4 regions of the Aeromonas sp. FDAARGOS 1416 genome follow, and region 2 is predicted to be linked to each of the others. Evidence: riboswitches for the same ligand, from Rfam matches in the RefSeq annotation. Region 2 holds a riboswitch; each other region holds the start of a gene.

Region 1 (7,350 bases), 1.1 Mb from region 2:
CGATACCCAATCCCATGGAGTTGTATTCACCCGCAATCAGGCTGCCGCCGTACAGCGACCAGGAGTTCGCCACCCCCCAGGAGAAATCACCGGTCACAAAGGCAGGGCCGTGCACATCGTGCACCGAATCCGTCTGTTCGGAAGGCGCACCAACCGCCAGGTTGTATCGAACATAGCCAGGGCGTGTCAGGTAGGGAACAGTTGCCGTGTCTACCTGGAACGAATTGACACTGCCATCTTGCTCCTCTACCCGTACATCGAGACGGCCGCGCACCGAGCTGTCCAGCCCCTGGATGCGAAACGGGCCCGCCGGCACGTTGGTTTCATAGATGATCCGGCCGGACTGGGAGATGGTGACCTTGGCGTTGGTCTTGGCAATACCGCTCACTTCCGGCGCATAACCCTGCAGACTAGGCGGCAGCATGCGCTCGTCATTGGCTAGGTTGACGCCGGTATAGCGGAAACCATCGATTAACTGGGAGTTGAGCTGCTGCTCACCCACTGTCAGCTTGGCGGCCATGTTCGGCAGCGGACGATAGGCATAGATACGGTTCAACTCGGTCGATGTCCGCTCATTGTCGCCCCAGTAAGAGCTGGCCTGATAGTCACCCCGCAGACGCCAAGCGCCGTAGTTGAACCCCAGCGTACCATAGCTGCTGATGTTGCGATTGGAGTAACCATCGCCTTCGTTGACTTGGGCGTTAATGTTGTAATCAAGCATCATCCCCGGGATCCCTTCATCCCATTGTTCGGGCGGAATCCAGTTGGGATCGCTGTACTTCATCCACGCCTGAGGGATGGCAATGCGCAGCAAGCCGTTACCGATATCGTTCGAGATCACTACGCCGTCCAGCGCCAGCAGGTTGGCACACTGGCCATCGTGCCAGGTACCGATCTTGGCGATGGCCTCGTCGGTCAGCGCCAGCTTGGGGATCACATCTTGCGGCAGGCAGGCCACCCCGCCCTTTCCCTTGCCAGTATCGTTCTCGTAGAAAGGGATTTTCTGCAGAGGCAGCTTGTTCTTGTTGACCTCGACCTCGAGGTAGTAGTCGCCGGGCAGGATGTAGCCTTCGTCGGCAAACTGGGAGAGGTCGATCTTGGTCCGATCATCCAGATCGAGCGCATCAATATTAAACTCCGTTTCTGCCCATGCGTGATTTGCTACCGCCATCAGGCCGGACACGCATAGCATAAAAGTCATTTTTGAATAATGTTTTTTTCTCACAGAGTCTGATGTTGAAACGCTCATATTTTCACTCTAGGAATTGCATAAAGGTCTCACGTAATGAGGTATCTACACTAAGCAATTGGTTTGCTTACATATAATTGAGTTCTAACAGCGTCGTACTGTCTTGGAAAAACAGCTGACTGCTCATGAGCCCCAAATTGAATTCCAGATCACTGTTGACGATATCCGAGACAATAAAGCGCTCGCCGGACACCTTGTGATATTGGCCGTTATTGAGAATGCCCAGCTCATCGCTCATGGCACCACGCACGGACATGGAAATAAAAGGCAGTGATGCCACCGTTGCCCCGTCAACCTGACAACCGCTGATTTTCAGCGTGCCCAGTTGCTGAGCCTGCAATGGAATACTGCGCAGCACCTCCAGCGTACAGCCCGATTCGGCTAGTCCATCCGTGAGTTCGTTGGCGTGGACTGATCCCGCCATCATCACCAGTTGCAGCACCATGGCCGCCATCATTGAAGTTTTCATGATTAGGGTTCGATGTGAGGAAACAGAATGTGTGAAGTTGTGGTGGCTCGCACCACCACAACCCTTGTCACACGTTAAGGCACTCTATTACTCGTAGGAGAGAGTAAAGTTGGTCACTGCAGTGAAAGCACCGGCTTTCAGCGGGTTGGTGTCTTGGCTTGCATAGCCTTTCAGCACGGCGCTAAAGGGCAACTCGTTGTCACCGTTGACCAGGCCGAAGGCGGCAGTCGGGGTACCCAGTACGATCGGAGCACCGCCCGGAGCGGTCATCTTGATACCGGCACCCGCGGCGTCACCACCACCGATCACCAGCAGGCTGGGGTCTACCGGGTCTTTGGCACCACTGAAGGTCACCTTGACGGCATCTTCCTTGTCAGAGATTTCACAGTTCAGCAGCTTGATGCTGAACGGCTTGGAGCTGGACTCACCACCGTTGGCCAGCTCTTTGGTGCTGATCTGGCCCATTTCAACTACCTGGTCAACAGACTCAGGGGCTACAGAGCAAGGGGCGTTGATGATTTCACCGTTAAAAGTGACTTTACCGGAACCGGCACCACCAGCAGCAAAAGCGGAGCCGCACATCAGCATGGAACCAACACCCATAGCAACCAGAATCTTATTAGCTTTCATTCGTTTATACCTACATTAACGTGTGTTGTACTGCATCACTCCAATCATGCTGGAGTCACGATATTAAGTGATGCCGCGATATACTGCACAGCAACTGTTGGCGCTCGTCTCTCATTAAGCCGATGAGAAGTCATGCCAATAATAAACTGTGCCTCTTCAGGTTTATTTAAATAAGCAAAAGCAGCACACCGCATCAGGGGTAGTTCCCGCTACACCTCAACTGCACAACTACATACGTCCTTGTCGTCTGTGCAGAAAGCCGCATTCCGCTTTTGCTTGACGAACAAATTAACGACTCGTTTGATGCACATCAAATACATTTTGATTTGTATAAATTTTTTTATAAACACCTAAAAAACAACGACTTAAACCAACAATGAAACATAAAACGATATCATGAAATAAATAAAGTTCATATAAAGGGCATCTGTTGCAATATTGTCAGACTATGAATTTAAAGTCGCACACAAAATTTCAACAAGAACACAACAAAGATAATCTATCTATTTTTGACAATAGTTATCAACCACTTCATAAACCGCCCCCTAAAGAGGTAATCAGGTAATCAGGTAATCAGGTAATCAGGTAATCAGGTAATCAGGTAATCAGGTAATCAGGTAATCAGGTAATCAGGTAATCAGGTAATCAGGTAATCAGGTAATCAGGTAATCAGGTAATCAGGTAATCAGGTAATCAGGTAATCAGGTAATCAGGTAATCAGGTAATCAGGTAATCAGGTAATCAGGTAATCAAATTATTGGCAGCCCACACATAAATATACATCTACTACATTACATATTAATCATAGATATGACGCGCTAATATAGAGACTTGTCCGCAATATTCACAGGCATGATTTGAGATAAAAAATAAATATACGTTATTAATTATGCAGACTAACTGTGATCCATCTCTCATGATTTTTAAGCCGATTGATTTCTCAAAGTGGAGTGTTATCATCTAGACATAGAGTAAAGGGCAAACCGATCGAAAGGTCGGGACGCAAAGCCACCGGTCTAAGGGTTTTGATACCTAAGACAGCGGAGCTGCCATCTGAGAAGAGTGATGTTATTGCCGATTTATGGCATTACTCTTTGATTGCGTTGCCCTTTTCGTACAACACCTGTGACGAAAAGGACATAGATATGAAAGCTCAACACACCGCCTCCCGTTTAGTTCGCAAGACAGTTTTCTCTGTATGCACCTCCTTGCTGCTTGGTACCGCCTTGTTGCCATCCACAGCTTCTGCGGCTGATGGCTCAGTGACGTTTACTGGCACTATCTATGAATCTCCATGTGATTTTTCTGACAGCAGCGTGACCTGCTATTCAGGCATGAACAAGCAAACCATGCCTTTGGCTCACTTGCAGCAAGCCGGTCAAATCAGCTCAATTAGCAGCACTATCAGCTACAAAGTGACCAATGCCAGCAACATGGCGATCGTGACTGTCAGCTATCTCTGATGACTCATCTGTAGTGACGCTGAAATTGGCGCGAAACAGATGAGCAGGTGGTGTTGAAAGCAACTCTTATCAGGTCGCCTGTGCTACCCATACAGGCGGCCAATATCTTTTCATCCCGCCTCCTCACGAACAAATAGCTGGCTTTGCTGATTGAGTCACCAGTCATCATGCGCCCAGATAATGTGGCTTAAGCCACAGGGACATCTCGCTTTTCCTGGTCATTTGCTGCATGTCTCGTGTTGATTAAATGAGATCTGACACGCACTTTACACAACTAACAACTTCTTCAATAAAGTCGCATGTGAGCCCTCACTACGGCAGCAGGAGTTCAAAAACAGCAAGCATATAAATCAACGCTATATCATTGATTTATATGTCATTTAAAAAATCATTGATATTCTTTTGAGTCCCTGTAAATTGCCTTGCGATTACTCGCAAGACAATACACAAACAAGAACAAAGGGATAAAAATGAACCGTTCAGGTACCGGGTGGCTGCTGCTGGCAGGCCCCCTGCTTTTGGCTACATCCTCGGCGCAAGCCAACTACTCCCCAAATGACTGGCGACAGTATCAGCTGACTGGCGAATCGAGCCGGCAACTGGCCGCTCGCATCACCGAGATCACCTACGAGCTCAAGGCGCGTAGCAGCAATGCTCCTTACCAGCAGCTTAGGGTCTACCGTCGCTTCGACTGGCAGAGCAGCGATCTCGTCGCACTGGCCGAGCAGCAGTGTGGCGAGCCGCAGCTCAAGGTAGATGCAGGCTGGCAGATCCGCTTCGTGCGCTGTGAAGATCGGATTCCGGCGGGCAAGCTCATTCCCGCCAGCAGTTATGACTTCGGTTATGGCCTCAAGCAGGGTCGCTGGGAGCAGCTGGCGGGCACGCCGACCGCCCAGCGACAGGATCGTCTGCCGCTGCCGCAAGCCATCATCCTGGGTCAGAGCGAAAGGGAGCTGGATCGCTGCGAACTCAACGCACAAGGCCGCTGCGCAGAGCCGGAGTGGCACTATCAGCCGCAGGATTGGCAGCAGTTGCAGGTACTTGAAGAGACCCCGAGTGAGCGGGATGGCCGGTTGGAGCAGATCTTCTTCCGTCTGCAACCGGTGGCAGGCAGTCAGGCTGCCGCTCAGGTCAGCGAGATCCATGTCTGGCGCCGTTATCAGTGGCAGCTGGATCAGCTCACGCCTCAGCAGGAGTGTGATGAGCCGCAGGAGCGCAAGGAGGGGAGCAACACCATCCGCTATCGCATCTGTCGTCAGGTGATCCCCGCTGGCAGCGAGGTGCAGGTAACGCTGCAAGATAGCGGCTACCAATACCCTGTCGCTGGCGGCGAGTGGCAACCCCTGCCAGAGAGCAAAGAGTGGCAGGAGAGTCGGGTGCTCAATCGCCCCATCGTGCTAGACAGCAAAGAGGAGCAGCTGGAGTGTCGTCGCGCCAACGGTCGTCTCTGCTCCGAGCCAGAGCAACCCGATGTGGATCTGCTCGACAGCGATGCCGCCAAACTGGTGGCCGACGTGAGCGGCCAGAACAGCCCTGCCTGGCAGGCGAATTACGGCCACGATGACGCCAAGCTGATGGCGGTGGTGCGCGGGATGCGTGCCCTGCTGGCAGCCAACCAGCCGACCCATCCGGCAATGGACAAGCTGCTCTACTATGTGCGCGCCCACAACTACCACGGCGGCATCAAGCAGGAGAGCGATCAGGTTGCCCGCGCACTGGCTGGCGTCATGATTGACCTGCTCAACCACCCCTTGCTGCTGGGCGCAGAACCGCAGGATCAGGCCGGAACCGTGCTGGAAGCGTGGAGCGTGGCCGCCCAGGGGCAGCTGGGACAGGAAGCCTTCCGCCAGAGTGCCGCCCCCATGCTGGCCCAGCTCAACCAGGCGCTCGGCTATGCGGTGCAACATGCGGCGCAGATCAATGGCCACAAACCCTGGGCCGATGGCCTGTTCGAGCTGCTCAATCTGGTCGATCAGAGCGCCTCTTACGGTCAGCAGGCTGACTTCAGCGCAGCAGTGCTGCAACAGGAGGCGACATTGCGCCAGAGCCTGCTGCAACTGGGCCTGAGCGAGCTGGCCCTCTGGAAACAGCGCGATGGCTCACGGGATCTGTTTATCTTCAACAACATCCTCGATGCCCACAGCCGCCTCTACCAGATGATGCGCTACCTCCATCACACCAGCCCGGATAAGGCGATCGCCTATCGCCAACAGCTGGATCGCGATGTCATCGCCATCATGCGCCAGCAGGGGCTGATCCCGGGTGGCCAACATCCGGCCGCCATGCTGGAAGAGGTATCCCTGACCCTCTCCAGCTACTACCTCACCTACACGGATCGCACCAGCGAAGCCTGTGTCAGCGGCGAGTTCGCCGGGCTTTGTACCCCGATCCGCATGGAAGATATTCTGCCGTTCGAGCACACCTGCTCGCCCACCCTGCGTCTGCGCGCCCAGGATCTGACTCAGGCTCAGGCCGAAGGGATCTGCCGCGAGCTGGGTGATGAAGAGCAGCGCTTCCACCAGCAGATGGAGACTGGCTGGCAACCGGTGGCCGATGATCACAACGAAGCGCTGGAACTGGTGATCTTCAACTCCTCCGCCGACTGGGGCCGCTACGGCAGCGCGCTATTTGGCGTCTCCACCGACAATGGCGGCATCTATATCGAGGGGGATCCGGCTCGCCCCGGCAATCAGGCCCGCTTCTTCGCCTATGAGGCGGAGTGGAAACGCCCTGCCTTCCAGGTGTGGAACCTGCGCCACGAGTACGTTCACTATCTGGATGGCCGCTTCAACCAGTACGGCAGCTTCGGCCACTATCCACTCAACCGCACCACCTGGTGGGCCGAGGGGATTGCAGAGTACATCGCCCACGGCCAGTGCTTTGCCCGGGGTCTGGATAACGTGGCAAACCGCCCCGCCAACCAGCGCCCGACACTGGCGGCTATCCTCCACCTTGACTACGAGCAGGGTGGCGAGATGGTCTACTCCTGGTCCTATACCGTGCACCGCTTCCTCAACGATACCGGTCGCGGCGCCAGCTGGCTGGCGCTGGCACAAGCGCTGCGCAATCCGGATCGGCAGCAGGCGATGAGCGACTTCGAAGGGGAGTTGGACCGCCTGATCGCCAACGACAGCGACGCCTATCAGGCGTGGCTCGCCCGGGATCTGCTGCCCTGGTGGCAAGCCAACAAGGAGTCAGACGCCTGCAAGGGTAACGACTCCGCCCACTGATAGACCTTCACCCAACAGAGGGGCTGCCGCCGCAGCCCCTCACTTTATCCTCCCGCTCTCCCAGCCTCTGCTGCGACAACCTCTGCCCGAATGAGGTGCCCGCCCGTTATCAAGCCTGACGCCAGCGGCCGAGTTGTAATAGAATGCCGATAGCCACTCCCAACTTCAGACCCTGACCGCACCGCGCATGAAGAAGTTTGCCAAGATCCTCCTCGCCTGCCTCGTTTTGCTGCTGGCCCTGATTGCCATGCTGCTGGGCTACAGCGAGTGGATCGTCTCGGATGCCCGTCACTACACCTACGATCAGGT
Region 2 (7,350 bases):
AGCAGCGGCAACAGCCACCACATCCATTTATTCGTCATAACATGCTCCCTCGATCCACCGCGGCAGGGCCTCATCTCCCTGCTCATGGCACCATTGCACACCTGTCTGGTCACAAAACTTTGCCATTGGGGGAAGCTTGTGTGGCAATGTGTGACAAACGGAAACAAAAGAGGGGCCGACTGGCCCCTCGTGATCACCCTTGTTGGCTCGCCCCTCTTCACAGGAGATAGCGCACAATTCGCCTCCGCTGTGATTGACGATCCGCCAGCAAAAGAAATCAAATGGGGACGTTACATATCTGCGGCGGAAAACCTGCTGCCCACTCTTCCGGACAAGGAGATCCCCCTTGCTTTCATCCACCGAACAACGCGTCTGCCCGAGTTGTCAGCGCGAGACCACCCATGTCGTGGTGCTGGTCGACAAATCCTATGGAAAAGAGGTGAAACCAGAGCAAAAGCGCACTGCATTTATCAAAGACTTCATTACCGGCTGGGCCGCCGGCCCCTTTCTGGCCAACATGGATCGCTTTGAACGCCACACCATCTGTGAAAATTGCGGAAAAAAGGTCATAGATGAGTAGTGAACAATGAGCAAAAAGAATGGCAGGAAGGTCGCCCCTCCTGCCAATTGCCTATTCATATCAAGCCTTCCTTCATCACATCACTTACTGCACGCAGCTCAGCTCCTCTCTGACATCTCCAGCAAAGTAGCACCGGGTAATCCACGCTTCGAAGTCGGCCAGCATGCGGGTTTCCGACTCGCTGTTGTCGGCGATAAGCTCGGCGCCGTGTAACACCCGGATATGGGCATCGAGCGGGCTTCCCTCACCCGCCGCGGGGCGCTGCTGGGCGGCAGCCATGCAGGCTTGCGCCTGTTGCCACGCCTCGGCGGCGCTCAGGTTGCACGCCTCGGCCAGCGGCACGGCACTGAAGCCTTCCCCGGTCAGGCTGCGCAGGGTCTCATCGTGAGTCATGCCATTGCCCGGCCCCCAGTAGTGGGCAGCCAGATCCGGCCCGATGCGCGGGTTGTCGGTAAGGTAGCCATCGCGCTTGAGGAAGTAAGCGCGGGTTTGCTCCACCGCCATCAGCGCCAGCAGGTAGCCGTGATAGGCGCAGGCCGACTCCTGATTAAGGAGGTGCGGAATGGCCAGCAACGGGCGCGGGCTCTCGACCCCGAGGATCTTGCGCTCCCATTTGCGGGCCAGTGCCAGCACAGCCTCGGGCGTGCGATCGCTCTCTGCCATGGCGTAGAGATCCCGCTCGAAGTAGGCCACCAGCGCGATCTGGCGTTCGTTAAAAGCGCGAAACGGCTGGCGGGCGGCGATCATCTCCTTGATGAGGGCATCGGGGATCGCCTCTCCTGCCGCATTTCTGGCGTAGCGTTTGAGCCAGTCGGCATCGTCCAGCAGGCTGTCACAGAACATCGACTGGGTCTCGGCATAAGCCATGGAGGTGGGCGGGAACTCCTGGGAGAAGCAGGGGGCATTGCCGGTGACATTGGCAAAGTGCGCAGCGTGGCCCCCCTCGTGGAACAGGGTGTTGAGGCCACTCCAGCCGCTGCCCACCTGCGCCGGATCGGCCAGGCTGGTGAAGTTGACCACCGCAGGTATCCACTCACCCTGCTGGAAGAAGCTCGGTACCGGGCCGTGGCAGAAGCCGTTCTCGTATTTCCCCTCCCGGGTCAGCAAGTCCAGGGTGAGGGTCGCACCGCGATACTGGATGCCGATCCTACGGAAGCTCTCGACCCAGTCCCGCAGCGCCCGCGAGAAGGGCACATAGGGGTCGAGCTGGCGGGTCACGTCGCCACTGACGAAGTAACGCAGGTTATGGGGCAGCAGGGCCGCCTCCCCCTTGGCGACCTTCAGCTCTGCCAGACTCTGCTGCAACCGGGCGTCGGTGCGGGCAATAAAGTCGTCAAGGATGGCGAACAGCTGATCCGGGCTCATCTGTTCGTTCTTGCGCACCTTATAGGCGAAGTAGTCGCGATAGCCCATGGCGCGGGCAAAGCGGTTGCGCAGCGCCACCACCTCGAGAAAGCCGTTGCCGACCACCCACTGCTCCAGGGTGTGGAACATGGCGATAGCGCTTTGGCGCACCGCCTCGTTCGGGCTGGCGGCCAGCGAGGTGCTGGCGGCGGGCAGGCTGCCAACCACCTGCTGGCCCTGCTCATCCAGCAGGGTCAGTTTCAGACCTTTGCGGCGGGCAAACAGATCCGCCTCGGCAGCTACCAGCTCATCCATCAGGGCGGATGCGGCGGGATCTTCAATCACATTGCACTCGAAGAAGGCGATCCAGCCTTGCAGGCCGCGCTTGAGATCATCCTCGTCGGCCTGCGCCAACATCTCCCGCAATTCGGGCAGACGGGCCGGATTGGCACAAAAGGCCTTGTAGGCCTGCTCGGCCGCGGTGAAACCGGCCTGATCGTCGCTGGTGCCCATATAGGTGGACCAGAAGAGATCCTCCTTGCGCCTGTGCACCTGCAGGTAGTCGGCGTTGAGCTGGTTGAAGTAATTCCTGGCAATGGAACTCATAAATTCCCTCTTGTTATGGGGTCACCCGCAGCGGGGCCCACTCCTTTTTTTAACGAAGTGCCAAACCATTCACACTCTTTGGCAAAAATTGCGCAGGGATGCGCATCAACACGCTACCAAAAAGTGGGGGTTGCTGTCTGCTGACTATACTGATGTTAAAACGCTCATTTGAGAAAGGTCGGCAAGAGACTGAAAGTAAATGAGTTGTTAACTCTTACGAACTGGCTGCCGCGGTACAGAGCCACATAAAATCAACAGGGAAATGAGGGTTTAGTCATGTTCAAGCTCGGTGATATTACCGTGAGCCGCAAATTGATCTTGCTGCTCGCACTGGCGTTTGTCGGTTTTGTCTCGCTGCTGCTTATCTCGGCCAACGCGCTCCAGCGCAATCTGATGAGTGAGCGAGAGGCGCGGCTCAATGCGGTACTGGAGCAGGCCATGAGCCAGATCCAGTTTCTGGCCAGCACCCTGCCGGCAGAGCAGGCTCAGCAGGAGGCGCGCAAGCTGCTGACCAACACCCGCTTTGATGGCAACAACTATTTGTTCGTCATCGACGAGAACCGCACCATGGTGGTTCACCCCATCCGCCCCGAACTGGTCGGCCAGAAGATGGGTGAAGGGGGCGCCGCCACCGCCGGGCAGTTCTGGTATCAGATGGTGGATATCGCCAAAGGGGGCAAACAGGGCACTCTGCAATATGTCTGGACAGGCCCATCGGGCGAAACCGCCGACAAGCTATCCATGGTCTCCGGCTATCAGCCTTGGGGCTGGATCCTCGGTTCCGGCATGCTGCTGCAGGATATTCAGCAGACCATCTGGGCCCAGTACATGAAGATGGGTACCGCCACCGCCATCGTGATCCTGCTGATGGGGCTGCTGGGCTGGCGCATCACCCACTCCATCGTCTCCCCCCTCAGCCAGATCAACAACGCCATGCAGCGGGTCGCCAAGGGGGATCTGGTGGTGAGCATCCCGGTACAGGGCAAGGATGAGTTGGGCGTAGTCGCCCGCTGCACCAACCAGAGTCTCGATGCCATCCGTCACGCGCTGCTGGAGGCAAGTCAGGGAGCCCGCAACGTGGCCGATGCCGCCCTGCGCATCGCCGCCTCTGCCGAGCAGACCAATCAGGCGGTGACCAGCCAGCGGGATCAGCTGGCCCAGCTCGCTACCGCCATGAACGAGATGAGCGCCACCATCTCCGATGTGGCCGGGCATGCCGAAAATACCGCGCGGGATACCCAGGAAGCGACCGGAGAAGCCGGGCTCGGCAACCGTGACGTTCATGCCAGCGTACATGGTATCAAGGCGCTGGCCACCGAGGTGGAGCAGGCCACCCAACAGGTCAACCAGCTCAAGGAGGGGGTGATGCAGATCAGCGAAGTGACCGCTGTCATCAGCGCCATTTCGGAGCAGACCAACCTGCTGGCCCTCAACGCCGCCATCGAGGCAGCCCGTGCCGGTGAGCAGGGCCGTGGCTTTGCCGTGGTGGCCGACGAGGTGCGCCAGCTGGCCAGCCGCACTCGCCAATCCACCGAAGAGATCCAGAGCACCATTGCCCAGCTGCAGCAACGGGCCGTCAGTGCAGCCAATGCTATGGATACCAGCCGCAAACTGGCAGAGAGCAGCGTCAACCAGTCCCAGCAGGCGGGGCAGGATCTCACCCTGATCGTCAACCACATCCAGCATGTGAGCGACATGGCAACCCAGATCGCTACAGCCGCCGAGCAGCAGAGCATGGTGGCCGAGGATATGAACCGCAACGTCAGCGGCATCAACGACTCGGCGCTGGAGATGTCCCAGTCCGCCTCGCAACTGGCGCAGGAGAGCGAGTTGCTGGCCGGTCTCTCCCGCAGTCTGGATGAGCGACTTGCGGTGTTCAAACTGGGCAAGGAGTCAGCTGCAGCGCCAATGATGGCTCCCGTATCTCCCCCCTCCGGAGAGCAGCGCGCCCGTCATTGATGGCGTCAATCCGTGTCGCCTTGTCACCCAACCTGCCAGCCAAGCTGGCAGGTTTTTTTTACGTCAGCAACACGCAATCAACATGCATCTTATCGGCATATTCAACGTTGATCGGTGCCATTCACAGATAAGAGAACAATTTAAAAACAGCCAGTTAGAATGATTTTCGCGCCATTGAATGGTGCATTTAAACATTTAACTTCAAATAATTAATCAATGCAGTGCACAATGGTGATGGCCGAACATTTGGCCCATCACTAATCATCTAGTCATTTGGCAAACTGACCGAAAGGTCGGGACGCAAAGCCTCCGGTCTACAGACGTTTTGTCCAGGATAGCGGGGTTGCTACACGCAAGTGTGTATCGGGGAATCCCCAGGCCAACTGACTGCCCACATCTGTCGAACAGAGGAATGTATGGCAGCAAAAATCCAACTCAATCACATCGCAGCGGTGCTGGCTCTGCTGGCCAGCGGCAGCGCCCTGGCTCATGGCTACATCAGCCAGCCAGAGAGCCGCAACTATCTGTGCAAAACCGGCGGCAACAGCCAGTGTGGCGGCGTGCAGTGGGAACCCCAGAGCGTGGAGGGCCCTTCCGGCTTCCCGCAGAGCGGCCCGCAGGATGGTCAAATCGCCTCGGCGGGCAGCCCGCGCTGGAGCGAGCTGAACATCCAGACCAGCGACCGCTGGACCAAACGTGAAGTACAGCCCGGCCCCTTCGCCATCAGCTGGACCTTCACCGCAAACCACGTCACCCGCAACTGGCGCTACTACCTCACCAAGCAGAACTGGAACCCCAACCAGCCGCTCACCCGCGCCTCGTTCGACCTGACCCCCTTCTGCGTCATCGACGGCAACATGGTGCAGCCGCCCAAGCAGGTAACCCACAACTGCATCCTGCCGGAGCGCACCGGTTATCAGTTGATCCTCGGCGTGTGGGAAGTGGGCGACACCAGCAACAGCTTCTACAACATCATCGATGCCAAGTTCAAAGATGGTAGTCAGCCGCCGCTGGAGTGGAGCCAGTCCGGCACCATCTACCCCTCCATCGACCTCGCGGCAGGCGACAAGGCGATGACCCGGGTATTCGATGCCAACGGCGAGCGCCCCGATCTGCAAACCGTGCTGACCATCACCACTGCCGAACAGGGCCAGAAGAACAACTGGGCCCATGCCCTCGCCAGCAAGATCAACGCCGAGCAGAGCCTGATCCGCGCCGGTCAGCAAGGAGCCGATGGCCAGTTCAATCCGGTCTACGGTATGAACCCCGTCTATCTGCATCGAGACAGCAAACTGAAGCGGGTCGAGATTGACCTGCAACAGCAGCAACCGCCGGTGGTGGACAGTATCAGCGTCAGCGGTCTGGCCAGCGACTATGTGCTGGACAACGGCAAGGCAACCCTCGATTTCACCGTCACCGCACAGGGCGATCTGACCGTATCCAACACCCTCTATGACCACGGCGGCGTGGCCAAGGGTGAAAGCAGTGCCGACATCAAGGACAGCAGCCACACCTTCACCATGGCGCTGGAAGGGCTCAAGGCAGGTCACCACCAGCTGGTGATCAAGGCCACCCCGAAAGCGGGCGGCGAGACCATCCAGCAGACCATGGATCTGATGTTCAAGGAGCAGAGCAGCGGCGAATATGACTTCGTCTTCCCGAACAACATCAAGTCCTACACCGCCGGAACCAAGGTGCAGCAGCCGAAAAATGGCAAGGTCTATCAGTGCAAGCCCTTCCCCTACAGCGGCTACTGCCAGCAGTGGACCACCACCGCCACCCAGTACGAGCCGGGCATCGGCTCCCACTGGCAAATGGCGTGGGATGAAGTGCACTAACCCACGCTTGGGCACATAAAAAAGGGCGTCCTCTCTAGCAGGGGACGCCCGGAAAAATCAAACCTTGCGGTTTGCATACCAACGGAACCAAGACCTCACTCTTCACTTACTTCACACACTCAACACACTCTTCAAAACAGGGTTTGTCCATTAACCCTGCCATTTTCCTCCTTCGACAATCACATCATTCGGATCGGTATCAGGGCTCAGCTTGTCACGCACATACTGGTCATAGAGTTTCAGCAGGTACTTCTCCTCACCCAGCTTGGCGAGACGGTCGTTGACCCAGTCACGCAGCTCGATATTGCCCTTCTTCACCGCCGGGGCGATGGGATCTTCCGAGCCCAGTTTTTCGGGCAGTACCCGATAGCCCGGGTTCTCCTTGGCCCAGCTGAACAGTACCAGGTTGTCCTGGGCATAGGCGTCACCACGGCCCTGGGCCAGCGCCTGCAAAGATTCGGTGTTCTTCTCGAACTTGAGTACCTTCCACTCCGGGTGGTTGCGGGTCAGCCAGATGTCGGCTGTGGTGCCGGTGGTCACGATCAGGGTCTTGCTGGCCAGATCGTCGAGCTTCTTGGCCGGACTCCCTTCCGGCACCAGCACCTGTACCGCCACTCGCAGGTTCGGGTTGGTGAAATCCACCACCTCGCGCCGCTCCGTGGTCACCGTCATATTGGCGAGGATAAGATCCACCTTGTCGCTCTGCAGGAAGGGGATGCGGCTGGCAGGCTCCACCGCCACGAACTCGATCTTGTTCTCGTCCCCCAGCAGATCCTTGGCGAAGCGGCGGCCGAGATCGGTGTCAAAACCGACGTAGTTCCCCTTCTCGTCCACGTAGCCAAACGGCGGTTTGTCGGTGAAGACGCCGACGATGAGCTTGTCCCGCGCCTTGATCTTGTCGAGGGAACCGTCCGCCGCATGGGCGGCGCCACTGGCGATACCCAGTCCCAATAAGGCACTAAGCAGAACCGAGGTGATTTTTTTCATGCTGACTCCTTTCGTTTGATGACATTTGTATAAGAA
Region 3 (7,350 bases), 1.5 Mb from region 2:
GGCCCAGCTCGGTGTTGCTCCATGCGCCGTTGTAGTCGTAGGTCATCATGAAGATGTGGTCCATGTAGGGCTGGGCCGCCTTGTAGTCCACATCCTGGATCTTGTCGCCCCCCGCGCCAATGGCGGAAGTGAGCTCATACTGGCGACCGGTCTCGGCCTCCAGCTCGTCGAGCATAGCCCGCAGCTCCTTCATCAGGGCCACATAGGTGGCACCATCACTCGGGCTGCCCAGTTTCGGGTTGGCGCCCTGTCCGCCCGGGTACTCCCAGTCGATATCCACACCATCGAAGAACTTCCAGGTCTGCAGGAACTCTTTCACCGAGCCGACAAACACGTCACGCTTGGTTTTGTCACCGAGGAAGTAGAAGGGGTCGGAGAGGGTCCAACCGCCGACCGAGGGGAGGATCTTGAGGTTCGGATAGGCCTGCTTGAGCGCCATCAGGGCGCCAAAGTTGCCCTTGTAGGGCTCGTCATGGGCGGTGAGGTTGCCTTGCGGCATCTGGATAGCGGCCCAGGGATCGTGCATAGCCACCTTGAAGTCGGCCCGGCCGGCGCACGCCCGTTGCAGCGCCTGGAAGCTCCCTTCGATCTCCTTGAGGCTGTCGTTGAGGCCATCCCCGCCGCAGATGGGGGTGAAACCATAGAGGATATGGGTCAGGTTCTGGGCCGGGATCTTGTCCACCGTAAACTTGCGGCCATAGACTCCCCACTCCACATAGTAAGTTCCCACCACCTTGCCGGACTTGTTGGCGTAGGGCTTGTTGTTCTCCTGCAGCGGCGCCTTGAGTGGCGCCAGATGGCTGCCGTCGGTATCGGCGACCACGATCTCCTTGGCATCAGAGAGGGTACAGCCATCGGCGTTGCACAGCGCCACCTGCATCTGGTAGCGCCCCCCTTTCTTCACCTTGAATTTGGCGCTGCCCGCCGCGGCCGAGGGGCCGGACCACACCTCCTGACCATTGAGCAGCACCTTGGCACTCTGGCCCAGATCGCCGCTCCAGAGGTTCCAGTTCACCTCCACATCGGCGGCATCCTTTACCTTGACCAGATTGTTGTAGGCAGTGGCCGCCTGATCGACTTCAACGATGGAAAACTTGGTGGGGCCCCATCCGATGGTCGGCTTGCCGGGCGCCGCAGCATAAGCGGACGAGGCGCAGCACAGACCGACCGCAAGGGCCAGCATGGTAGGCTTTGGACTTAGCATTTTTATATTTCCCTATTTCGTTATGTTGGCAACGAAAAGGGCTACGCCCTGACAGGTAACGCAGACGGCAGTGCGGCCTCTTGGCAAAGGTGCACAACAACCTGTGGTGGCCCCGCTATCTCAAGTACGGCTCATCCCTGGACCGGAAGCTTTGCGTCCCGATCTTGCGATCGGTTTGCCCTTCGGTTACTTCATTTGCGATGCAAAAAATCGCATCCCGACTATAGAGTGAGCCAATCCGGTCTGCCACTGTCGGCGTTCACCGACAGTGGCAAGCCAAAAGAGTAACTGGCAGCCATTACGCAGGAAGATGAAGAGATCTTCGCCAATAAACCTCTGTTTTCGGCATTCATCCATGACCACGGGTCACAGGATCATTGCGCGGTTTTGTGAGCCGGTTCACGGCTAGCCGCCCCGGCTGCGGCTAGCGCATCAGCAGGCTGTTCATCAGGGCCCGCAGTTTGAGTGGTTTGACCGGCTTGCTGATGTAGCCATACCCCCGCTCGCGGATCTGCGCCTGCAACTCGCTCTTGCGATCGGCACTGATGATGATGCCTCCCAGCTCGTCGCCACACACCCGCTGCAGGGCAGCGAGCGCCTCCAACCCGGTCTTGCCGTCGTCGAGGTGGTAGTCAGAGAGCACCAGTCTCGGCACAAACCCTTGTGCCACCAGCGCCTCGGCTTCGGCCAGATCGACGGCACAGCGCACCTCGCAGCCCCAACGGCCAAGCAGGGTGCTCATGGCGGTCAGAATGTCCCGCTCGTTGTCGATACAGAGCACGGCTACACCTTCCAGCTGGCTGTCACGCACCACCGGCGCCGCCAGCTGATGGGCCGTGACCGGCCGGGTCGCCAGATTGAGGGTCACCGCAAAGACCGATCCCTTGCCCGGCCAACTCTGCAAAGTGAGCTGATGACCGAGCACCAGCGAGATGCCACGGGCGATGGCGAGCCCCAGACCCAGCCCCTGCTCCTTGGCGGTGCGGGAGTGATCGAGGCGGGAGAACTCGTCAAAAATAGCCTCCTGCTTGTCCTGCGGGATGCCGGGGCCGTTGTCCCATACCTCGATGCGGATCTTGTCCCCCATCCGGCGGCAACCAAGTAGCACCCGGCCGCCCGGGTTGTAGCGAAACGCATTGGTCAGGAAGTTCTGCAGCACCCGGCGCAGCAGGCGCACATCGCTGTGCACCGCGTGCTTGCTCTCCACCACCGAGAAGTGGATCCCCCCCGCCTGCGCCAGCACCCCGAACTCCGCCTTCAGGTTGTCGAACAGCTCGTGCAGGGCGAAGTCGAGTTTCTTGGCTTTGAACTTGCCCGCCTCAAGGCGCGAGATATCGAGCAGATCGCTGATGAGATCCTCGGTCGCCCCCAGCGCATCGTCGATATGACGGGCGATGCGGGCAGGCTCCTCTTCTGCCGGCAGCATCTCCAGCAGGGAGGAGGTAAACAGCTTGGCCGCGTTGAGGGGCTGGGTCAGATCGTGGCTGACCGCCGCCAGAAAACGGCTCTTGGATTGATTGGCCCGCTCCACCTGCTGGTTGACCAGCAGCAGCTGGCGGTTGAGTTCAGAGAGCTCGCGGGTACGCTCGGCGACCCGCGCCTCCAGATGCTCGTTGGCTTCACGCAGCACCCGTTCGGCATCACGAAACGGCGTGATGTCGGTAAAGGTCATGACGAAACCACCGGCCGGCATGGGATTGCCCTGCATCTCGATCACCCGCCCGTCCGGACGCTCCCGCGCCGAGATATGGGCGCTACCGCGCTTCATAAAGGCGACCCGCCGCGCCACATGATCCTCGATATCACCGGAGCCACAGAGCCCCTGCTGGGCGTTGTAGCGGATGATCTCTTCAATAGGACGCCCTGCCTGAATAAGCCCGGGCGGATAGTGGAACAGCTCGATGTAACGGCGGTTCCAGGCCACCAGCCGAAGCTCCCTGTCCACCACCGAGATCCCCTGTCCGATATGCTCGATCGCCCCCTGCAGCAGGCCGCGGTTGAAGCGAAACACGTCGGAGGCCTCATCGACTATGGTGGCGATCTCCTCGAGCTGCATGTTGCGCCCCTGCAGGGCCGAGGCGAGCACCAACCGTGCCGACGAGGTACCAAACACCCCCGCCAGCAGCCGCTCGGTGTGGGCAATCAGCTCGGCCGAAGCCTGCATCTGGGGCGCAAGGGTGCCGCCCCGCTCTCCGGCGAAGCGACCAAAGGCACGCTTGACCCGGCTTGAGCCGACAAAACGAGCCGCCAGCATCTCCAGCTCCTTGACCGAGACCCGCGCCTGATAGAGGGCGGCGGTATCGCGGCTCGGCTTGCCGACAAAGTTGGCCGCTTGCAGCCGCTCGCTCACCGCAGGGCGCGACAGCAGCGAGCCTGCCACATAGCCGAGCAGGTTGAAGAGCAGGCTCAGGAAGATGCACCAGGCCCCGAGACTCAGCTCGCGAAACGCGGGCCAGTCCGGCGGCGCCAGCAGCTCGGCCAGCGGTGAACCGGCCAGCAGCCCGCTCTCCACCAGCAGGGTCACGAACCAGAGGCTAACCCCGAGGCTCAACCCAAGATAGACCCCCTTGCGATTGCCGTGACGCCAGTAGAGACCGAGCAGCAGGGCTGGCGCAAACTGGGCCACCGCGCCAAAGGAGAGATAGCCGATGCGCGACAAGCTGGTGAGATCGCCGAGCCAGAGGTAGAGCCCCCAGGCCGCCAGCAAGATCAGCAGGATGGCGCCACGGCGCACCTGCAACAGCAGCCGAACCAGCCGCTCGTCGCGCCCCTGCCGCCAGAAGCGGCGCAGCAGCACCGGCAGCACCAGATCGTTGCTCACCATGATCGCCAGTGCGATGGTGCAGACGATCACCATGCCGGTGGCCGCCGAGGTGCCGCCGAGAAACGCCAGCATCGCCATGCCATCGAAACCGAGGGCCATCGGCAGACTGATCACATAGGTGTCGGAGGCCATGTCAGCCCCCACCCACTGCTTGCCCGCCAGTGCCAGCGGCCAGATAAAGAGCCCCATCACGAACAGGTAGAGCGGGAAGATCCAGCGCGCCCAGTGCAGATCCTGCCCCTGATTGTTCTCCACCACAGTCACATGAAACTGGCGCGGCAGGCAGATGACGGCGCACATCGCCAGCACCGTATAGATGGCAAGCTCCAGCAGGTTGCCGGGGCTCACCGCCACCACCTGTGCAAAGAAGTCGCGGGTCACCTGTTCGTGAGCCTCGCCCGGTTTGCTCAGGATCAGCCAGAGGGCGAAGCCCCCCACCGCGATAAAGGCCAGCAATTTGACCACCGACTCGAAAGCGATGGCCACCACCATCCCCCTGTGGTGCTCGGTGGCATCGAGATGGCGGGTACCGAACAGGATGCTGAACAGCGCCAGCAGCAGGGTGACCCCGAGCGCCAGCTCGCTGGTATTGCTGGTCGGGCTGATGCCGCCGCTGTTGACCATCAGCAGATCCAGCCCGGTGACGATGGCTTTGAGCTGCAACACCAGATAAGGGAGGATCCCCATGATGGCGATGAGGGCGATCATCATGGCGAGCCGCTGGGATTTGCCGTAACGGGCGGCGATAAAGTCGGCGATGGAGGTGATGTGCTCGCGCTTGGCCACCAGAATAAGGCGGGCCAGCAGCCGCCAGCCAAACAGAAAGACCAGCATGGGGCCAAGGTAGATGGGCACCGGCGACCAGGGCGATTCACTCGCCTGCCCCACGGTGCCGAAGAAGGTCCAGGAGGTGCAGTAGACCGCCAGCGACAGGCTGTAGAGCAGCGGTTGTCCCTTGAGACGGTGCCGTTTGTGCTTGTCTGCCACGAAGGCGATCAGAAACAGCAGCCCCAGATAGGTGAGCGACAATCCGATCAGCAGCCATCCCTGGTGCATCGATAACTCCTTGTCCATGTTGAGTTTTTGTATACAGCCTCGCCAGTCTAGAGAGGCAGCAGTCAAAAGTCATCCCCTTCGGACAGATTGAAATTATCGTTTTTCAATAAGTTTTATCTTGACTGTATATCGCAAAACAATAAACATTGCCGATGTGAATATTGATAAACGATAAACTTTACCTTTCAGATAAAACCATCACAGTGAGGAATGAGATGATCTCCAACAAACTCGAACGCTCGAGCATGCTGATCGAATGGCTGCTGCTGCTGGCACTGCTGGCGACCCCTTTGATCACCTTGCTGGAGGTGTGGACCCCCTTCGGTGGTGCCGATTTTCTGCAGGAAAAGCTCAACACCATCTTGAGCCGCCCCGGCATCAATCCTGCCGACTATCCCCTTCACTTCTCCACCCGGCTACTCGGCACCCTGGTGCAGCTGTTGCCGGATCTGGTCTTTATGATGATGCTCTGGCAACTGCGTCAGCTGTTTCGCGGCTACCGCGCCGGTCTGCTCTTCACCTTCGAGCAGATCCGCCGCTATCGGCAGATCGGACTGCTGCTCTGTACAACCTTCCTGGTCGAATTGATCCTGACCCCCTTGCTGGATACGGTGCTCACCATGAGAGGCCCGGAAGTACTCGGTACCATAGCGCTGAGTACCTCCGATTTTCGGGTACTGCTGGCGGGACTGATCGTACTGGCGCTGGCACTGGTCATGCGCGAGGCCAAACTGCTGGCCGATGAACAGCAACTGACGGTGTGAGGAACGTATGCCCATTATCATCCGACTCGATGCCCTGCTGGCCGAGCGCAAAATGACCGCCCGCGAGCTGGCCCAGCGCATCGACATCACCGAGGCCAACCTCTCGATCCTCAAGAATGGCCACGCCAAGGCGGTGCGCTTCTCCACCCTGGAGGCCATCTGCCGTGAACTCAAATGCCAGCCCGGCGATCTGCTGGGCTACGAGCAGGAGCGCTAACCCCCTTATGAGTCGTCATATCACCCTGTTTGCCCTGTGGCTGCTGCCGCTGTGGGCCTGCGCTGGCAATGACGCGAGCGGCCCCCTTGCGCCTGCTGCGCACCTCGGCCCACGAGGCGGTGCATATCCTCAGCGCTCGCCACTCTGCTCCACAACCCACCTGGGTCAACGAGAGCCTCGCCGAGTACCTCGCCATCAAGGCGCTGCGCCGCTTTCGGCTGCATCAGGTCACGGCGGTCAATGAGCTGGCCGAGCGGGGCAAACAGATGCCCCATCGCGAGAGCGGCCTCTATCGGGCAGCTCGCGAGGTGCTGGCGGGCGATCGCTCCTACTACCCGCTCTTTTACGTCAAGGGGAGCGCCTTCTGGGAAGCGCTGGAGCGGGAACTGCAACACAATGACGTGACGCTGGCGCAACTGCTGCCCCAACTGGGCTGGCTGCCGGATGGACGCTTTGATGCCGCCTCCAATGAGCTGCTTGCCGGCACCATCGGCTCGGATACCTGGCGCCGTCTCAGCCGCCTCTATCTTGGCGAGCAGCAGTAACGCCGCAAACCGCAGCAACAAAAAAGGGAGAGCCGTGGCTCTCCCTTTTGTTAGGTGATGATTCAAATAGACAAATATCAGGCTGGAGCACTCTCTTGCGCAGACGGCGCAAAGGGGCGCAGCCGCAGGAAGAAGACCGGCAAGACCACCAGCACCATCAGGAAGAAGATGCCACCGCCGAGAGGCTCGAACAGCACGCCGCAAAGTGCCATCAGGGCCGCCACCGTCATGCCGAGGCCAAGGGCCGCATAGAGCGCCTGAGTCGGGATCAACTGCTCGGCCGGTAGCTGACGGGTCATGAAACGCACCGCCCCCAGATGGCTCATACCGAACGTCACCGAGTGGAGCAACTGCCCCAGTACCAGCACCCACAACTCGGTCGAAGCACCCAGCAATACCCAGCGCACCACACAACCGATGGCTCCGGCGATAAAGAGACTCTGGGCGCCAAAGCGTTGCAGGAAACGCTTGTCGGCGGCGAACATGCAGATCTCCGCCACCACCCCGAGCGCCCAGAGATAGCCGATGATGGTGCCGCTATACCCTTGCGCCTTCCAGTAGATGGCGCTGAAACCGTAATAGGCGGCGTGGCTCCCCTGCAGCAAAGCGGTCAGCAGCAGGAAACGGCGCACCGACGCGCTGCGCAGGGTTGCCAGCAAGGACGCCTTGGCGCGCTCGCCCTGACTATCCTGTGGCGCCGGATAAAGCGGCAGCCAGCTGAGCAGCAGCATCAGCACCAG
Region 4 (7,350 bases), 1.5 Mb from region 2:
CCGCCTCCGATCCGAACGGTGATCCGTTGACTTATCAGTGGAGTGTGCCGGCAGGCATCACCGCAACGGGTCAGAACAGCGCCACTCTGGTGGTCACCGGCCCGAGCGTCACCAGCGACACCGGCTATGACCTGAGCGTCACTGTCTCCGACGGCGGGCTGGATGCCAGTGCGGCAACCCGTCTGACGGTCAAACCGGCCAGCAGCGGCGGTGGTTGCACGGCGACCGATCCGGATGCGGCCAACTGGCCAGTCTGGAAAGCGGCCAGCACCTATAACAGCGGCGACAAGGTGAGCCACAACCAGCTGGTGTGGCAGGCCAAGTACTGGACCCAGGGCAACGAGCCGAGCCGCACTGCGGATCAGTGGTTGCTGGTGAGCAAGGTGCAACTGGGTTGGGATGCCAATGTGGCCTACAACGGTGGCGAGCTCACCACCCATAACGGCCGTCAGTGGAAGGCGCAGTACTGGACCAAGGGCAATGAGCCCGGCAAACACGACGTCTGGCAGGATGTGGGAGCCGTCAGCTGTAAATAAGCATTGAATGGTGGCGGGGCATGCCAGTCATGCCCCGTTTTTTTCTCCCCGCATCTCCACATTCTGGCGGTTCTGCCAACCGGTTTCCCCCAGCTTCTCTCGTGTCCCTGCAAAGTGCTCACTCTTGCCTAGTGATTAATGCTCTCCCCGATAGCTGGCATCTGTGCCGCACGCTGCCCTTTGCCAGCCATTGAGGCTGTTGATAAGCCAGATCATCCCGGCCAGTGGCAAGGCATAAATCGTCAAACGAACAAATTTGTCGTATCTGGATAACCGGGTGCGTGAGGGCAATTCGCTGGGCATGAAGACACCTGCTGGCCATGCAAAGCGGCGATTATAAATTCATTAGTTGCGATACAGATGGGTCTTTTGTCGCATATTGTTCTTACTCATTGATTTTTCTCAATTTTGTGTGATGCGGATCAAAAAAATGGTGTGAGGTATCTGGTTGGAGGTGATGAGATTAGGTCTGCATATCCGGCTGTTTTTTAAACATTAATTTCTTGAAAGTGGGTAATTGTCGGGGTTGGTAACTGGTGGGCTGGCAATGGTCCGATTTGCTTACTTATCAGAATTACCCTACAGTCAATCGGCGATTATTTATCGCCAGAAATAATGTTGTGACAAGGGCAAACCGATTGAAAAGTCGGGACGCAAAGCTTCCGGTCTAAGGGTCAAGGCGACCTAGGATAGCGGGGCCACCACAGTAGAATGCAGGCTGCCCTTGCCAAGGGGTGGCCGTTTTTGTGTCACCTGTCGTGTTGCGTTGCCCTTTCGTTTTTCCCATAACGAAAAGGAAAGCAATATGCTAAGTCCAAAACCTGCACTGCTGGCCATGATGGTCGGCACCCTGCTCGCCTCCTCCGCCGCTTATGCGGCAGCTCCCGGCAAACCCGCCATCGGTTGGGGCCCCACCAAGTTTGCCATCGTCGAAGTCAACCAGTCCGCGACCGCTTATAACGAGCTGGTCAAGGTGAAGGATGGCGCCGATGTGACCGTCACCTGGAATCTCTGGAACGGCGATATTGGCCAGAGTGCCAAGGTGCTGCTGGATGGCAAGGAAGTCTGGTCCGGTCCCTCTTCCGCCGCGGGTACCGCCACCTTCAAGGTGCACAAGGGGGGGCGCTATCAGATGCAGGTCGCGCTGTGCAACGGCGATGGCTGTACCCTGTCTGATGCCAAGGAGATCGTGGTCGCCGATACCGACGGCAGCCACCTTGCACCGCTCAAGCCTGCCCTTCAGGAGAATAACAAACCCTATGTCAACAAGTCCGGCAAGGTGGTCGGCACCTACTATGTGGAGTGGGGGGTCTATGATCGCAACTTCACCGTGGACAAGCTGCCAGCCCAGAACCTGACCCATATCCTCTATGGCTTCACCCCGATCTGTGGCGGTGATGGCCTCAACGACAGCCTCAAAGAGATTTCTGGCAGCTTCCAGGCGTTGCAACGTGCCTGCTCCGGGCGCAAGGATTTCCAGGTCGCCATTCACGATCCCTGGGCCGCGCTGCAAAAAGGGCAGGGGTCACTGGTCGCCTGGGATGAGCCCTACAAGGGCAACTTCGGTAATCTGATGGCCCTCAAACAGGCCTATCCGGACCTGAAGATCCTCCCCTCCGTCGGTGGCTGGACCCTCTCCGACCCCTTCTTCTTCATGCATGACAAGGCCAAGCGTGACGTGTTCGTCGCCTCGGTCAAAGAGTTCCTGCAGACCTGGAAGTTCTTCGACGGCGTCGATATCGACTATGAGTTCCCGGGCGGCGATGGCGCCAACCCCAATCTGGGGGACAAGACCAAAGATGGTGAAACCTATGTGCTGATCATGAAGGATCTGCGCGCCATGCTCGACGAGCTGGAGGCCGAGACCGGTCGCACCTATCAGCTCACCTCCGCCATCGGTGCCGGTTACGACAAGATTGAGGATGTGGATTACAAGGCTGCCCAGCAGTACATGGACCACCTCTTCGTGATGAGTTACGACTACAACGGTGCCTGGAGCAATACCTCCCTGGGTCATCAGGCCAACCTCTATCAGGCCACCAACGGCTCGGCCAACAAGCGCTACAACACTGATGCAGCGGTGCAGCAGTTGCTGGCGCAGGGGGTCGACTCCGGGAAGCTGGTGATCGGTGCCGCCGCCTACGGTCGCGGCTGGAAAGGGGTGAGCGGATATCAGGGCAACGATCCCTTCACCGGCACCGCCACCGGCAAGATCAAAGGCACCTGGGAAGATGGCGTGCTGGATTATCGCCACATCGTCAACAGCCATATGGGCGCAGGCTGGGAGTACAACTACGACGAGACTGCCGAAGCGGCCACCCTGTTCAAGCCCTCCACCGGCGAGCTGATCACCTATGACGACGAGCGCTCGGTCAAGGCGAAAGGCCAATACGTGCTGGCCAACAAGCTGGGCGGGCTCTTCTCCTGGGAGATCGATGCCGACAATGGCGACATCCTCAACGCCATGCATGAAGGTCTCGGTCACGGTGAAGGGGTTACCCCACCAGCCAACAAGCCGCCAGTGGCTAACGCAGGCAGCGATGTGGCGGTGACCGGCCCGGCTACCCTGACGCTGGATGGCTCAGCCTCCTATGATCCGGAAAAAGGCTCTCTGACCTACAGCTGGAAGCAGGTCTCCGGCCCGCAGGCCGCTCTGCTTGATGCCACTCAGGCCAAGGCCCGGGTTGTACTCGATGCCGTGTCCGCCGACATCAATCTGGTGTTCGAGCTGACGGTGACCGATGACCATCAACTGACCGCCAGGGATCAGGTGGTGGTGACCAACAAGGCGCCGCAGCCCAACCTGCCTCCGGTGGTCACTCTGCCCGCCAGCGTCAAGGTGGAAGAGGGCAAGCAAGTTACCATCACCGCCAAGGCATCCGACCCCAACGACGACGAGCTGATCTATCAATGGCAAGTGCCTGCCGGTATCACGGCGACCGGTCAGAACAGTGCCACCCTGGTGGTCACCGGCCCGGCGGTGGATACCGAAACCGGTTATGACCTTTCAGTGACCGTCTCCGATGGCGCACTCGATGCCAACGCGGCCACCCGTCTCACCGTCACGCCAATCAACGAAGGTGGTGAGGGTGGCTCTTGCAATACCACAGATCCGGAAGCAGCCAACGTTCCCGCATGGCAGGCCAGCAAGGTCTACAACGGTGGTGACAAGGTGAGCCATAACCAGCTGGTATGGCGTGCCAAGTACTGGACTCAGGGTAATGAGCCGAGCCGCGCCGCCGATCAGTGGGCGCTGGTGAGTCAGGTTGATCTGGGCTGGAACGCAGCCGTTGCCTACAACGGCGGGGATCTCACCAACCACAACGGCCGTCAGTGGAAGGCCAAGTGGTGGACTCAGGGTAATGAGCCGGGCAAGCACGATGTCTGGCTGGATATCGGGGCTGCAAGCTGTAACTGAGGCCTCCTCACCGATGACGGGGCATGGCGACATGCCCCTCATTCCCGGTAGCAATATGAACGAGAACCCGACAATGACCACAAATGTGACCCGAATCGCTGCCCTCATCATGACAACCCTGGCGGCTGGCCCCCTGTCTGCCGCCACCTCGCCCCTGATATTCAATGACACGACACCGCAAAGCGATCTGGCGGGTAGCCTGGCTGCCAGTGTGCAGTTTGCCCAGAGCCAGATCCTGCCGTCTCATCCCAAGGAGGGGGATCGCCAACCCATCCTGACCAGCCTGCGCAAGAGCCTGTTGCTGGTGAAACCGCTCCAGGCCGACGGGGTGACCCCGATGACGGTGGAGGCCCGCGACGGCATCGGCAAGCTGCTTGGCACCCTGACCCTGTCACCGCCATCGGCGTTGCCCGAGACGGTCTACCACCTCGCGGGGGTTCCCGAAGGCGGAGTGAGCTTCATCCCGGAGAGCGGCAGCACTGCCATCATCAGCAGCAGTGCTGATTTGGCCAAACTGAGCGACAAGAGCGGCGCCTTCCTCAAGGATCGGCTGACTGGTCGCGCGCTGGTGGAGATCCAGACCGCCGACGGCCGCTGGGTTCGGGATATCTACCTGCCCGTGAGCCCGGAGCTGGAGGGCAAGATGGTGCGGATCCGCTCCAGCGCCGGTTATAACTCGACGGCCTTCTATGGCGAGCGACAGGTGACCGTCTCCCGTGGCCAGACCCTGCAGTTCAAGTTTGCCAATGGGCAGTGGTTCCGCGAGGGGGAGCTGGAGAACAACCGCATCACCTATGCAGCGGATACCTGGAGCGGCGAGCTGCCTGCCGAGTGGATCCAGCCCGGACTGACCCTCTCCGTTCGTCAGGGCAATCTCAGTGGTGAACTGCGTGATATCAAGGTCGGCGCCCCCGGCGAGCTGCTGCTGCACACCATCGACATCGGCATGCTCACCACGCCACGGGATCGCTTTGCCTTTGCCAATGACAAGGAGGCCCATCGCGAATACTTCCAGACCATTCCGGCCAGCCGGATGATTGTCAGTCAGTATGCACCGCTCTCCCTGCCTGAGGTGATGCTGCCCAACGGCACATTGCTGACCGACTTTGACCCGAGCGAAGGGGGCTGGCATGGCGGCACCATGCGTCAGCGCATCGGCAAGGAGCTTATCTCCCACGGGATCGACAATGCCAACTACGGCATCAACAGCAGTGCCGGTGAAGGGGAGGGGAGCCATCCCTTTGTGGTGGCTCAGCTGACGGCGCACAACAGCCGCGGCAAATATGCCAATGGGGTTCAGGTGCACGGTGGCTCCGGCGGCGGTGGCATCGTCACGCTGGATGATTCGCTGGGCAACGAGTTCAGCCACGAAGTGGGCCATAACTTCGGCCTTGGCCACTATGTGGATGGCTTCCGTGGCTCGGTTCACCGCAGTGCCGATCAGCTCAACTCCAGCTGGGGCTGGGACAGTGACAAATACCGTTTCATCCCCAACTTCTCGCCGACCCGCACCAATGAGGATGCCTGTCTGGATGGCCAGTGCCAGCCACCGTTCGATGGCCGCAAGTTTGGCTACGATGCGATGGCGGGTGGCAGCCCTCTCTCCGGTGCCAACCGTTTCACCCTCTATACCCCCAATTCTGCCGCCATCATCCAGCGTTTTCTGGAAAGCAAGGCGGTGTTCGATGCCAACTCGGCCACCGGCTTTAGCAAGTGGAACAGTGCGACGTCCAGAATGGAGCCCTATCAGCACACAATCGAGGGGATCGAGAGGGTCGATGCCCCCATGGATGCCCTGAGCGAGGCCGGGCTAAGTGCCCTGCTGGCGGATTACGGCTTGGTCAGGGTCGCCATGTGGGATGGGCGCTGGACTCGTGATATCCGGGTGCCGGTTGCCTCTGCGGACAACCGTGGGCGCAGTCTGACCATCGATCATGGGGCCGGTTACAACAGTCGCCTCTTTATCAACGGCAAGGATATCCTGGTGAGCAGGGGCTTCAAGAAGAGCTTCACCTCGGATGGCCAGAGCTGGGTGGAGGTCTCCCCCATCGATACCAAGGTTGCGCGCAAGCCCGAGCAGTTCGGCGTGCCGGTGACCACCCTGGTGGGCTATTACGATCCGCAAGGAGCCCTGCGCAGCTACATCTATCCGGCTCTGCACGGCGCCTACGGCTTCACCTATCCGGATGACAGCAACACCCTGTCCGGCAATGACTGCCAGTTGCAGGTGGAGACTCGCGATGGTCTACAGCGCTTCAGGCTGGCCAATCACAGAGCGGCCAGCAGTGTCATGAACAAGTTCCACATCAACCTGCCCACCGCCAGCGAGCCCGGTCGCGCCACTATCCAGTGCCGTGGCCAGACGCTGGTACAACAGAGCTTGTTGCCACCGCAGCAGGCGCTCTCCTTTACCGTCAACGGGCGGCCGCTGGAGCAGGGCGTGGTTGAGAACCAGCCTCCGGTAGTGACCGTACCGGCGCAGCTCGGCGGCATCGGCGGTGAGTGGCTGACCGTCACTGCCGAGGCGAGGGATCCCGAGGGCGACGCGCTCAGCTACCGCTGGCACTTTCCGGCGGGCTGGCAGGCGGAAGGCGAGACCAGCGCCAACCTGCGTCTGCTGCCGCCGGCAGTCACCACCAGCGAGCAGCATGAGCTGAGTGTGAGCGTCTCGGATGGGGTACATCAGAGCGAAGGGCGCGTCGTGCTGACGCTGGCGCCCGTGGTCGACGGCTCTTGCAACACCACAGATCCGGAAGCGGCGAATGTTCCCGCATGGCAGGCCAGCAAGGTCTACAACGGCGGTGACAAGGTGAGCCACAACCAGCTGGTCTGGCGTGCCAAGTATTGGACTCAGGGCAATGAACCGGGCCGCGCCGCCGATCAGTGGGCGCTGGCGAGTCAGGTTGAGCTGGGCTGGAGCGCGACCGTTGCCTACAACGGCGGGGAGCTGACCAACCACAACGGCCGTCAGTGGAAGGCCAAGTGGTGGACTCAAGGCAACGAGCCGGGCAAGCACGATGTCTGGCTGGATGTCGGGGCGGCAAGCTGCCCCTAGGTTGAGTCCATGATGAAGATGGCGGAGCCTGCTCAGGCGGACTCCGCCTTTTGCCACAAAACCATAGAGAGCAACAATAATGAAAAAAAACCGCATCACCCTTCTGCTTGCCGGCATGCTGCTGAGCGGCCACCTGTGGGCGGCCGAGGCATACGACATCAACAAATCCTATCCGGGCGGCAGCCAGGTCAATTACAACGGCGAGGTTTTTGAGGCCAAGTGGTGGGTCAACCCGGGTCAGACTCCCGGCATGGCGACCGCCAATGAGTGGGATACCCCGTGGAAGCTTGTCGGCGAAGGGGAAGTGACCCCGCCGGACACTGGCGGCGATGACAAGCCCA

Evidence for each region. A riboswitch is a leader RNA that binds a small molecule or an ion and turns the genes downstream of it on or off. The one in region 2 is predicted to bind cyclic di-GMP.
Region 1: linked by a shared signal. The riboswitch ahead of I6L46_RS14270 (hypothetical protein) and the one ahead of gbpA (N-acetylglucosamine-binding protein GbpA) in region 2 are both predicted to bind cyclic di-GMP.
Region 3: linked by a shared signal. The riboswitch ahead of I6L46_RS12200 (glycosyl hydrolase family 18 protein) and the one ahead of gbpA (N-acetylglucosamine-binding protein GbpA) in region 2 are both predicted to bind cyclic di-GMP.
Region 4: linked by a shared signal. The riboswitch ahead of I6L46_RS12195 (glycosyl hydrolase family 18 protein) and the one ahead of gbpA (N-acetylglucosamine-binding protein GbpA) in region 2 are both predicted to bind cyclic di-GMP.

Annotation. Positions count from the first base shown of each region.
Region 1 covers NZ_CP077301.1:3,176,876-3,184,225, forward strand. Annotated here, with positions in the region: gene I6L46_RS14255 (fimbria/pilus outer membrane usher protein) at 1-1,249, opposite strand, end outside; gene I6L46_RS14260 (hypothetical protein) at 1,317-1,706, opposite strand; gene I6L46_RS14265 (fimbrial protein) at 1,806-2,348, opposite strand; cyclic di-GMP riboswitch class I at 3,316-3,402, shown strand; gene I6L46_RS14270 (hypothetical protein) at 3,494-3,811, shown strand; gene I6L46_RS14275 (collagenase) at 4,282-7,041, shown strand; gene I6L46_RS14280 (vancomycin high temperature exclusion protein) at 7,229-7,350, shown strand, end outside.
Region 2 covers NZ_CP077301.1:4,281,398-4,288,747, reverse strand. Annotated here, with positions in the region: gene I6L46_RS19560 (ferric reductase-like transmembrane domain-containing protein) at 1-38, opposite strand, end outside; gene I6L46_RS19555 (hypothetical protein) at 347-580, shown strand; gene I6L46_RS19550 (M3 family metallopeptidase) at 665-2,530, opposite strand; gene I6L46_RS19545 (methyl-accepting chemotaxis protein) at 2,807-4,489, shown strand; cyclic di-GMP riboswitch class I at 4,755-4,840, shown strand; gene gbpA (N-acetylglucosamine-binding protein GbpA) at 4,906-6,327, shown strand; gene I6L46_RS19535 (transporter substrate-binding domain-containing protein) at 6,478-7,314, opposite strand; partial or broken gene I6L46_RS19530 (amino acid ABC transporter ATP-binding protein) at 7,311-7,350, opposite strand, start outside.
Region 3 covers NZ_CP077301.1:2,739,751-2,747,100, forward strand. Annotated here, with positions in the region: gene I6L46_RS12200 (glycosyl hydrolase family 18 protein) at 1-1,204, opposite strand, end outside; cyclic di-GMP riboswitch class I at 1,307-1,394, opposite strand; gene I6L46_RS12205 (PAS domain-containing hybrid sensor histidine kinase/response regulator) at 1,629-5,084, opposite strand; gene I6L46_RS12210 (DUF2975 domain-containing protein) at 5,300-5,848, shown strand; gene I6L46_RS12215 (helix-turn-helix transcriptional regulator) at 5,856-6,065, shown strand; partial or broken gene I6L46_RS12220 (hypothetical protein) at 6,146-6,610, shown strand; gene I6L46_RS12225 (3-phenylpropionate MFS transporter) at 6,688-7,350, opposite strand, start outside.
Region 4 covers NZ_CP077301.1:2,731,546-2,738,895, reverse strand. Annotated here, with positions in the region: gene I6L46_RS12200 (glycosyl hydrolase family 18 protein) at 1-536, shown strand, start outside; cyclic di-GMP riboswitch class I at 1,155-1,242, shown strand; gene I6L46_RS12195 (glycosyl hydrolase family 18 protein) at 1,342-3,954, shown strand; gene I6L46_RS12190 (M66 family metalloprotease) at 4,028-7,009, shown strand; gene I6L46_RS12185 (glycoside hydrolase family 19 protein) at 7,089-7,350, shown strand, end outside.